3 regions of the Sporosarcina sp. QA0331 genome follow, and region 1 is predicted to be linked to each of the others. Evidence: a T-box and tRNA genes for the amino acid it is inferred to sense, from the RefSeq annotation. Region 1 holds a T-box; the other regions hold tRNA genes.
What was found. The T-box of region 1 lies ahead of leuS (leucine--tRNA ligase). A T-box ahead of a tRNA ligase gene usually reads a tRNA of that ligase, here a tRNA-Leu.

Region 1 (3,186 bases):
TAAGTAGTACCAGCAGCTGCCTGCCCATTGCGGCATCGTATTCGTTTCACGACGGCCTTTCATGCCAGTTTCCGGATCAACGATATTGACCCACTCTTCAATATTCGCAAGCGGAGATTCTCCTGTTCCGCTCGGTTTGATATTATCCGTTTTTGGTAGCATCAATGGCAATTCGGATTCGTCGACAGGAGTCATCGAGCCATCTTCCCAATGGATGATTGGAATCGGTTCACCCCAATAACGTTGTCTGGAGAACAACCAATCACGTAGACGATACGTAATTTTCTTCTCGCCTTTTCCATTTTCGACGAACCACGCAATCGCTTTTTCGATCGCTTCGTCTTTTCCTAGACCGTTCAAGAAATCGGAGTTGATATGCTCGCCATCGCCAACATATGCTTCCTTCGAAATGTCGCCACCTGCAACGACTTCCACAATCGGCAATTTGAATTCAACCGCAAACTCATAGTCTCTTTCGTCATGTGCAGGAACCGCCATGATGGCACCAGTTCCATATGAAGCAAGGACATAATCTGCAATCCAGATCGGCATCTTTTCACCGCTTGCAGGGTTGATTGCATAAGCGCCTGTGAATACACCGGTTTTCTCTTTCGCAAGGTCAGTCCGTTCCAAGTCGCTTTTCGTTTTCACTTTATCCAAGTAAGCATCAACTGCTTCCCTTTGTTCAGCAGTCGTAATTTTATCGACAAGCTTATGTTCAGGGGCAAGGACAGCATATGTTGCACCGAAAATTGTATCTGGACGTGTCGTAAATGCTTCGAATGAAAGTTCAGTTCCATCAATATCGAACGTCAATTGAGCACCTTCAGAACGTCCAATCCAGTTGCGTTGCATATCTTTCAAACTATCTGGCCAATCAAGCTCATCCAGATCCTCAAGCAAGCGATCTGCATATTCCGTAATGCGCAATACCCATTGGCGCATCGGACGGCGTTCAACCGGATGACCGCCACGTTCTGATTTACCGTCGATCACTTCCTCGTTCGCAAGGACCGTACCAAGTGCAGGGCACCAGTTGACCGGCACTTCATCGATGTACGCAAGGCCTTTTTTATACAATTGGATGAAAATCCATTGCGTCCATTTGTAATATTTCGGATCTGTCGTATTTACTTCACGATCCCAGTCATAAGAAAAACCAAGATCATTCATTTGGCGCTTGAACGTCGCAATATTTTTCGCAGTGAATTCTGCTGGGTCATTGCCCGTGTCAATCGCATATTGTTCAGCTGGCAAGCCGAACGCGTCCCATCCCATCGGGTGAAGGACATTATAGCCTTGCTTCCGTTTGAATGAACTTAAAATATCTGTCGCGATATAGCCAAGCGGATGGCCGACGTGAAGTCCTGCCCCGGATGGGTATGGGAACATATCAAGCGCATAAAACTTCGGCTTCGATTCGTCGTTCACCATTTTATACGTCTTATTGTCCTTCCAATATTGCTGCCATTTCTTTTCGATTTCCACATGCTTGTAACTCATCTCTGTTCATTCCTTCCCATTACATTCAAATCGCGTTATTGCGGAAATAAAAAAACTCCCGTCCCTTAAAACAATAAGGGACGAGAGGTATATGTACTCCCGCGGTGCCACCCAAATTGACGGCAATGCCGCCCAACTTGATTCCTTAACGCGGAAAACGGCACTGGCTACTTTTCGTTCACCGATGCAGGCTCAAAGGCGAGTTCATCGTAGTCGTACAGGCTTGCACCAACCGCCTGCTCTCTTCAATCGACCGGTCCGATTACTAATTCCTTTTCAACGCCAACGCTATTTGAATTCAGTTTATTGTAGTGTACCCGAAAGTGTTACAAATTACAACTAAATGTCTTATAATTTAATGGAAGTCACTAGGAAACGGATGAGTCCATGGTCCCTTTTTGGTGATATCTTTCCTGATTCAATAGATAACTTCACGTATTCAATAGATAACTAATTCGATTCGATAGATAAGTCGCCAGATTCAATAGATAACTCCACTTATTCGATAGATAAAAAAATACCAAGTCCATTATCGAGGACTTGGCATTTCGTGCTCAACCAATATTGACTTTCAATTCCGCTTCTGTCGAATTGATGACGTCTTCGACGGTGAATCCTTCGAACACTTCTTTTAACTCCAGTCCGTCAGGCGTTACGTCGATCAAGGCGCGTTCAGTAATGATTTTATGGACGACACCTTTTCCAGTCAGTGGCAAAGAGCATTCCTTTTTGATCTTTGCTGAGCCGTCTTTTGCGACATGGTCCATAATGACAATGATTTTCTTCGCGCCATGCACGAGATCCATCGCACCGCCCATCCCTTTGATCATTTTCCCAGGAATCATCCAGTTCGCAAGATCTCCTTTTTCAGACACTTCCATTCCACCGAGAATCGCCACGTCTACATGCCCTCCACGGATCATCGCGAACGATTCTGCACTGTTGAAAAATGCAGATCCAGGGATTGTCGTCACCGTTTCCTTGCCCGCATTGATCAAGTCCGGATCGACCTCATCTTCCGTTGGGTATGGCCCGATTCCAAGAAGTCCGTTTTCCGACTGAAGCACAACCGTTTTATCATCAGAAATATAGTTGGCAACCAAAGTTGGCATGCCTATTCCAAGGTTTACATAATCACCATCGTTTATTTCCTTTTCTGCGCGTCTTGCAATTCTCTCTCTGAAATTCATCGTGAACATCCCCTTCCCTTATCGAGTCGTTAATCGTTCTATCCGTTTTTCCTGTTTTGCTTGGAATAGACCTTGCACATAGATGCTCGGTGTGTGGATCGTTGCAGGATCGAGCTGTCCCGTTTCTACAATCTCTTCCACTTCCGCAATTGTAATCTTGCCCGCCGCTGCCATCATCGGATTGAAATTCTGAGCAGTCTTGTTATAGATCAAATTTCCGATCTTATCCGCCTTCGCTGCGCGAATCAATGCAAAATCGGCAACAAGCGCTTCCTCTAGGACATATTCTTTGCCATTAAACACTCTTGTCTCTTTGCCGTCCGCTACAGTCGTTCCAACTCCTGCAGGTGTATAAAATGCGGGAATTCCAGCACCGCCTGCACGTATCTTTTCAGCGAGAGTCCCTTGCGGAGTCAATTCGACTTCAATTTCTCCAGATAATACTTGCCGTTCAAATTCCTTGTTTTCTCCTACATAGGAGCCGATCATCTTT
Region 2 (3,186 bases), 1.3 Mb from region 1:
CGCCCTTAGCAGGGGCGCCTCTTGAGCCACTTGAGTACTTCCCCGTATAAAATTGGCTCCGCAGGTAGGACTCGAACCTACGACCGATCGGTTAACAGCCGATTGCTCTACCACTGAGCTACTGCGGAATATGATGGGCCTAAGTGGACTCGAACCACCGACCTCACGCTTATCAGGCGTGCGCTCTAACCAGCTGAGCTATAGGCCCATGAAGCGGGTGAAGGGAATCGAACCCTCATCATCAGCTTGGAAGGCTGAGGTTTTACCACTAAACTACACCCGCAAGGAATGGTGGCTCAGGACGGAATCGAACCGCCGACACAAGGATTTTCAGTCCTTTGCTCTACCGACTGAGCTACTGAGCCACATTGACTTGGAAAACTGGTAATTTCTATAGAGTCACTTAGAAATATGCAATCATCAAATCATAAATACTATGTAAGGAAATAAATGGCGGTCCCGACCGGGATCGAACCGGCGATCTCCTGCGTGACAGGCAGGCATGTTAACCGCTACACCACGGGACCATTTGGTTGCGGGGGCAGGATTTGAACCTGCGACCTTCGGGTTATGAGCCCGACGAGCTACCACTGCTCCACCCCGCGATAATGTGAGTTGTAAGAATTTCAAATCCTACGCATATTGTTTTGTTTTGGGACTTAGCTGTAATTTCCTTTTAGGAAATTACACAAATCTCATTCTGCGTGATGAAATTTGCTCCACCCCGCGATAATGTGAGTTGTAGGATTTATTATTCCTACATAATTAGTTTTCCAAGGAGCCACTATTGCACTTTTGAAATAAATGGCGGAGGAAGAGGGATTCGAACCCCCGCGGGCTTTAACACCCCTGTCGGTTTTCAAGACCGATCCCTTCAGCCAGGCTTGGGTATTCCTCCGTGATAACTATTCAAATAGTGGTGGACCTTGCAGGACTCGAACCTGCGACCGGACGGTTATGAGCCGTCTGCTCTAACCAACTGAGCTAAAGGTCCTTTAGGATGGCGGCAGAGGGGATCGAACCCCCGACCTTACGGGTATGAACCGTACGCTCTAGCCAGCTGAGCTACGCCGCCAGGAAAAGTATTAGTATAATGGTGGAGCCTAGCGGGATCGAACCGCTGACCTCCTGCGTGCAAGGCAGGCGCTCTCCCAGCTGAGCTAAGGCCCCATTATAAGAAGTGGTCGGGAAGACAGGATTCGAACCTGCGACCCCTTGGTCCCAAACCAAGTGCTCTACCAAGCTGAGCTACTTCCCGTTTTTCAAGAATGAATGGCGCGCCCGGAAGAATTCGAATCCACAACCTTCTGATCCGTAGTCAGATGCTCTATCCAATTGAGCTACGGGCGCAATATATAATTAATTTATGGTGCCGAGAACCGGAATCGAACCGGTACGGTAGTCACCTACCGCAGGATTTTAAGTCCTGTGCGTCTGCCAGTTCCGCCACCCCGGCAAATCATATGGAGCGGAAGACGGGATTCGAACCCGCGACCCCGACCTTGGCAAGGTCGTATTCTACCACTGAACTACTTCCGCATTGAAGTGCGGGTGAAGGGAGTCGAACCCCCACGCCTTACGGCACTAGATCCTAAGTCTAGCGTGTCTGCCAGTTCCACCACACCCGCATATTCATATCAAGACAGAGAGTCAAGAAATGGTGAGCCATGCAGGATTCGAACCTGCGACCCTCTGATTAAAAGTCAGATGCTCTACCGACTGAGCTAATGGCTCAAAAAGTGGTGCCGGCGAAAGGACTTGAACCCTCAACCTACTGATTACAAGTCAGTTGCTCTACCAATTGAGCTACACCGGCAAAATCATAAGTTTGTAATGTATGGTGGAGGATGACGGGTTCGAACCGCCGACCCCCTGCTTGTAAGGCAGGTGCTCTCCCAGCTGAGCTAATCCTCCATATTTAAAGTGTGATAAGCTGCGCATCTCTTTGTCAGCTTCATTCACTCACTCGGTCACGTACTGAAGTACGCTCCCTCTTTCCTTCAATCGCTTTCGCGACCTGCTTGCTTCTCCCACTTTAAACCGAGAGTCGCAATAAGTTTCTCATTACTGCATCAGCTTCATTCGATCAGTTATGTATGCTTGTACAATTCTTCTCGTCGTCAACTTGCATATGTAATGAATTGAATTGGTTAGCCCGGCGACGTCCTACTCTCACAGGGGGAAGCCCCCTACTACCATCGGCGCTGAAGAGCTTAACTTCCGTGTTCGGTATGGGAACGGGTGTGACCTCTTCGCCGTCGTCACCAGACTAGATTGTCTTTCAATCGACAATATTGATTATACCAATTCTGATGATAATTACAAGTCTTTTTTTAAAAAACTTTTTCGAACGACACTTATTCGTTCAAAACCGGATAAAACCAACATTGTTGCTGAACTCAAGTTCAACCGTACTTTTTTAACTGATAAGGTTAAGTCCTCGATCGATTAGTATCCGTCAGCTGCACGTGTCGCCACGCTTCCACCCCGGACCTATCCACCTCATCTTCTTTGAGGGATCTTACTTACAAATGTAATGGGAAATCTCATCTTGAGGGGGGCTTCATGCTTAGATGCTTTCAGCATTTATCCCGTCCACACATAGCTACCCAGCGATGCCTTTGGCAAGACAACTGGTACACCAGCGGTGTGTCCATCCCGGTCCTCTCGTACTAAGGACAGCTCCTCTCAAATTTCCTGCGCCCGCGACGGATAGGGACCGAACTGTCTCACGACGTTCTGAACCCAGCTCGCGTACCGCTTTAATGGGCGAACAGCCCAACCCTTGGGACCGACTACAGCCCCAGGATGCGATGAGCCGACATCGAGGTGCCAAACCTCCCCGTCGATGTGGACTCTTGGGGGAGATAAGCCTGTTATCCCCGGGGTAGCTTTTATCCGTTGAGCGATGGCCCTTCCATGCGGAACCACCGGATCACTAAGCCCGTCTTTCGACCCTGCTCGACTTGTAGGTCTCGCAGTCAAGCTCCCTTATGCCTTTGCACTCTACGAATGATGTCCAACCATTCTGAGGGAACCTTTGGGCGCCTCCGTTACACTTTAGGAGGCGACCGCCCCAGTCAAACTGCCCACCTGACACTGTCTCCTGCCCGGATCACGGGCAAGGGTTAGAAGTCCAATACAGCCAGGGTAGTATCCCACCATTGCCTCCTCCGAAGCTGGCGC
Region 3 (3,186 bases), 160 kb from region 1:
GGATGTTTCGTTACTGTAATGACAACCACTCTCCCGTATTATCTATTATTACTAATCCCTTCAGCTATTCTGAGTGACCAATAGGAATCTAATTGAATAGGACTGTTTAGCAAATAGTATAGTACTGATAATAGTGTGTGATTGTCTTGTAGCCACATGAAAAACTATGCCCTTCATTTAATCAATAGAATTATAACCTATCAGTCAGAAATTCCTTACACTTTTCATTCCGTATACCTTTATTTAATAGTGGTGGAAGCACAAAGCAAAATCCGACTTCCTCATTTGATCTTGTTAGGACTTGCCTGAACACCAACGGCACTATGGAACGACTTGCTGATATGAATTCATGTACAGGATAGCTAGTTCAAAAATCCTGTTATTTTAGACAGGCTTGGATGGAAAAAAAAATATCCTATCAAGTTTATGAATAACTTGATAGGATATTTTTTATTGTATGACCCCTACGGGATTCGAACCCGTGTTACCGCCGTGAAAGGGCGGTGTCTTAACCGCTTGACCAAGGGGCCAACTGATGAACTTATGGCGGAGAAGGAGGGATTCGAACCCTCGCACCGCTTTCGCGACCTACGCCCTTAGCAGGGGCGCCTCTTGAGCCTCTTGAGTACTTCCCCGTATAAAATTGGCTCCGCAGGTAGGACTCGAACCTACGACCGATCGGTTAACAGCCGATTGCTCTACCACTGAGCTACTGCGGAATATGGTGGGCCTAAGTGGACTCGAACCACCGACCTCACGCTTATCAGGCGTGCGCTCTAACCAGCTGAGCTATAGGCCCATGGAGCGGGTGAAGGGAATCGAACCCTCATCATCAGCTTGGAAGGCTGAGGTTTTACCACTAAACTACACCCGCAAGGAATGGTGGCTCAGGACGGAATCGAACCGCCGACACAAGGATTTTCAGTCCTTTGCTCTACCGACTGAGCTACTGAGCCACATTGACATAGAAAGCTGATAATTTCTATAGAGTTACTTAGAAATCCGCAATCATCAAATCGTAAATACTATGTAATGAAATAAATGGCGGTCCCGACCGGGATCGAACCGGCGATCTCCTGCGTGACAGGCAGGCATGTTAACCGCTACACCACGGGACCATTTTGGTTGCGGGGGCAGGATTTGAACCTGCGACCTTCGGGTTATGAGCCCGACGAGCTGCCACTGCTCCACCCCGCGATAATGTTAGTTGTAGGAACTATAAATCTTACGTAAATTGTATGTTTGTTTTAAAATAATGGCGGAGGAAGAGGGATTCGAACCCCCGCGGGCTTTAACACCCCTGTCGGTTTTCAAGACCGATCCCTTCAGCCAGGCTTGGGTATTCCTCCGTGAAAAATATAGATACTGATGAATTTCACAAGATTTGAACCTGTGATTAGACGGTTATAGGCCGACTGCTCTACCAACCGAGCTAAAAGCACTATAAGATGGCGGCAGAGGGGATCGAACCCCCGACCTTACGGGTATGAACCGTACGCTCTAGCCAGCTGAGCTACGCCGCCAGAATCTTGATATAAGCGTTTATTGGTGGAGCCTAGCGGGATCGAACCGCTGACCTCCTGCGTGCAAGGCAGGCGCTCTCCCAGCTGAGCTAAGGCCCCATGAATTGATTGGGATTCAGGATTTATTCGAACCTGCGCCCCCTTGGTCCCTACCAAGCTGAGCTACTTCTCGAAATAATGTAAATGGCGCGCCCGACAGGAGTCGAACCCATAACCTTCTGATCCGTAGTCAGACGCTCTATCCAATTGAGCTACGGGCGCTATATAACGTAATAACTGATTCCGAGAATTAGAAATAAATCGTACTGCATTGAGAGTGCGGGTGAAGGGAGTCGAACCCCCACGCCTTACGGCACTAGATCCTAAGTCTAGCGTGTCTGCCAGTTCCACCACACCCGCATATCATATAAAAGTCAAACAGTAAAAATGGTGAGCCATGCAGGATTCGAACCTGCGACCCTCTGATTAAAAGTCAGATGCTCTACCGACTGAGCTAATGGCTCAAAATGTGGTGCCGGCGAAAGGACTTGAACCCTCAACCTACTGATTACAAGTCAGTTGCTCTACCAATTGAGCTACACAGGCACATAATACGTAAATTAAAACGATATGGTGGAGGATGACGGGTTCGAACCGCCGACCCCCTGCTTGTAAGGCAGGTGCTCTCCCAGCTGAGCTAATCCTCCATGTTTAAAGTGTGATAAGCTGCGCATCTCTTTGTCAGCTTCATTCACTCACTCGGTCACGTACTGAAGTACGCTCCCTCTTTCCTTCAATCGCTTCCGCGACCTGCTTGCTTCTCCCACTTTAAACGGAGAGTCGCAATAAGCTTCTCATCACTGCATCATCTTCGCACGTTCAGTTAAGTACACTTGTACAGTCCTATTCGTCTTCGACTAGCTTATGTAATGAATTGGTTAGCCCGGCGACGTCCTACTCTCACAGGGGGAAGCCCCCTACTACCATCGGCGCTGAAGAGCTTAACTTCCGTGTTCGGTATGGGAACGGGTGTGACCTCTTCGCCTTCGTCACCAGACTATGTATGAACGATGCTTGTTCGTTCAAAACCGGATAAAACCAACATTGTTGCTGAACTCAAGTTCAACCGTACTTCTTAACTGATAAGGTTAAGTCCTCGATCGATTAGTATCCGTCAGCTGCACGTGTCGCCACGCTTCCACCCCGGACCTATCCACCTCATCTTCTTTGAGGGATCTTACTTACAAATGTAATGGGAAATCTCATCTTGAGGGGGGCTTCATGCTTAGATGCTTTCAGCATTTATCCCGTCCACACATAGCTACCCAGCGATGCCTTTGGCAAGACAACTGGTACACCAGCGGTGTGTCCATCCCGGTCCTCTCGTACTAAGGACAGCTCCTCTCAAATTTCCTGCGCCCGCGACGGATAGGGACCGAACTGTCTCACGACGTTCTGAACCCAGCTCGCGTACCGCTTTAATGGGCGAACAGCCCAACCCTTGGGACCGACTACAGCCCCAGGATGCGATGAGCCGACATCGAGGTGCCAAACCTCCCCGTCGATGTGGACTCTTGGGGGAGATAAGCCTGTTATCCCCGGGGTAGCTTTTATCCGTTGAGCGATGGCCCTTCCATGCGGAACCACCGGATCACTAAGCCCGTCTTTCGACCCTGCTCGACTT

Region 2: it encodes a tRNA-Leu, which carries the amino acid that the T-box ahead of leuS (leucine--tRNA ligase) is inferred to sense. The anticodon was not compared.
Region 3: it encodes a tRNA-Leu, which carries the amino acid that the T-box ahead of leuS (leucine--tRNA ligase) is inferred to sense. The anticodon was not compared.

What each region holds. Positions count from the first base shown of each region.
Region 1 covers NZ_CM147850.1:1,282,516-1,285,701, reverse strand. Annotated here, with positions in the region: gene leuS (leucine--tRNA ligase) at 1-1,503, opposite strand, end outside; T-box leader at 1,577-1,792, opposite strand; gene AC0L13_RS06195 (3-oxoacid CoA-transferase subunit B) at 2,058-2,702, opposite strand; gene AC0L13_RS06190 (CoA transferase subunit A) at 2,712-3,186, opposite strand, start outside.
Region 2 covers NZ_CM147850.1:2,580,588-2,583,773, forward strand. Annotated here, with positions in the region: tRNA gene AC0L13_RS12980 (tRNA-Ser) at 1-44, opposite strand, end outside; tRNA gene AC0L13_RS12985 (tRNA-Asn) at 54-128, opposite strand; tRNA gene AC0L13_RS12990 (tRNA-Ile) at 135-208, opposite strand; tRNA gene AC0L13_RS12995 (tRNA-Gly) at 213-283, opposite strand; tRNA gene AC0L13_RS13000 (tRNA-Phe) at 290-365, opposite strand; tRNA gene AC0L13_RS13005 (tRNA-Asp) at 452-527, opposite strand; tRNA gene AC0L13_RS13010 (tRNA-Met) at 531-605, opposite strand; tRNA gene AC0L13_RS13015 (tRNA-Ser) at 806-898, opposite strand; tRNA gene AC0L13_RS13020 (tRNA-Ile) at 918-994, opposite strand; tRNA gene AC0L13_RS13025 (tRNA-Met) at 1,002-1,075, opposite strand; tRNA gene AC0L13_RS13030 (tRNA-Ala) at 1,095-1,170, opposite strand; tRNA gene AC0L13_RS13035 (tRNA-Pro) at 1,182-1,258, opposite strand; tRNA gene AC0L13_RS13040 (tRNA-Arg) at 1,274-1,350, opposite strand; tRNA gene AC0L13_RS13045 (tRNA-Leu) at 1,368-1,456, opposite strand; tRNA gene AC0L13_RS13050 (tRNA-Gly) at 1,465-1,539, opposite strand; tRNA gene AC0L13_RS13055 (tRNA-Leu) at 1,547-1,628, opposite strand; tRNA gene AC0L13_RS13060 (tRNA-Lys) at 1,659-1,734, opposite strand; tRNA gene AC0L13_RS13065 (tRNA-Thr) at 1,741-1,816, opposite strand; tRNA gene AC0L13_RS13070 (tRNA-Val) at 1,839-1,914, opposite strand; rRNA gene rrf (5S ribosomal RNA) at 2,154-2,269, opposite strand; rRNA gene AC0L13_RS13080 (23S ribosomal RNA) at 2,429-3,186, opposite strand, start outside.
Region 3 covers NZ_CM147850.1:1,445,315-1,448,500, reverse strand. Annotated here, with positions in the region: tRNA gene AC0L13_RS07000 (tRNA-Glu) at 459-530, opposite strand; tRNA gene AC0L13_RS06995 (tRNA-Ser) at 545-635, opposite strand; tRNA gene AC0L13_RS06990 (tRNA-Asn) at 645-719, opposite strand; tRNA gene AC0L13_RS06985 (tRNA-Ile) at 723-799, opposite strand; tRNA gene AC0L13_RS06980 (tRNA-Gly) at 801-874, opposite strand; tRNA gene AC0L13_RS06975 (tRNA-Phe) at 881-956, opposite strand; tRNA gene AC0L13_RS06970 (tRNA-Asp) at 1,043-1,118, opposite strand; tRNA gene AC0L13_RS06965 (tRNA-Met) at 1,123-1,197, opposite strand; tRNA gene AC0L13_RS06960 (tRNA-Ser) at 1,257-1,349, opposite strand; tRNA gene AC0L13_RS06955 (tRNA-Ile) at 1,373-1,438, opposite strand; tRNA gene AC0L13_RS06950 (tRNA-Met) at 1,450-1,523, opposite strand; tRNA gene AC0L13_RS06945 (tRNA-Ala) at 1,547-1,622, opposite strand; tRNA gene AC0L13_RS06940 (tRNA-Arg) at 1,708-1,784, opposite strand; tRNA gene AC0L13_RS06935 (tRNA-Leu) at 1,841-1,922, opposite strand; tRNA gene AC0L13_RS06930 (tRNA-Lys) at 1,951-2,026, opposite strand; tRNA gene AC0L13_RS06925 (tRNA-Thr) at 2,033-2,108, opposite strand; tRNA gene AC0L13_RS06920 (tRNA-Val) at 2,134-2,209, opposite strand; rRNA gene rrf (5S ribosomal RNA) at 2,444-2,559, opposite strand; rRNA gene AC0L13_RS06910 (23S ribosomal RNA) at 2,647-3,186, opposite strand, start outside.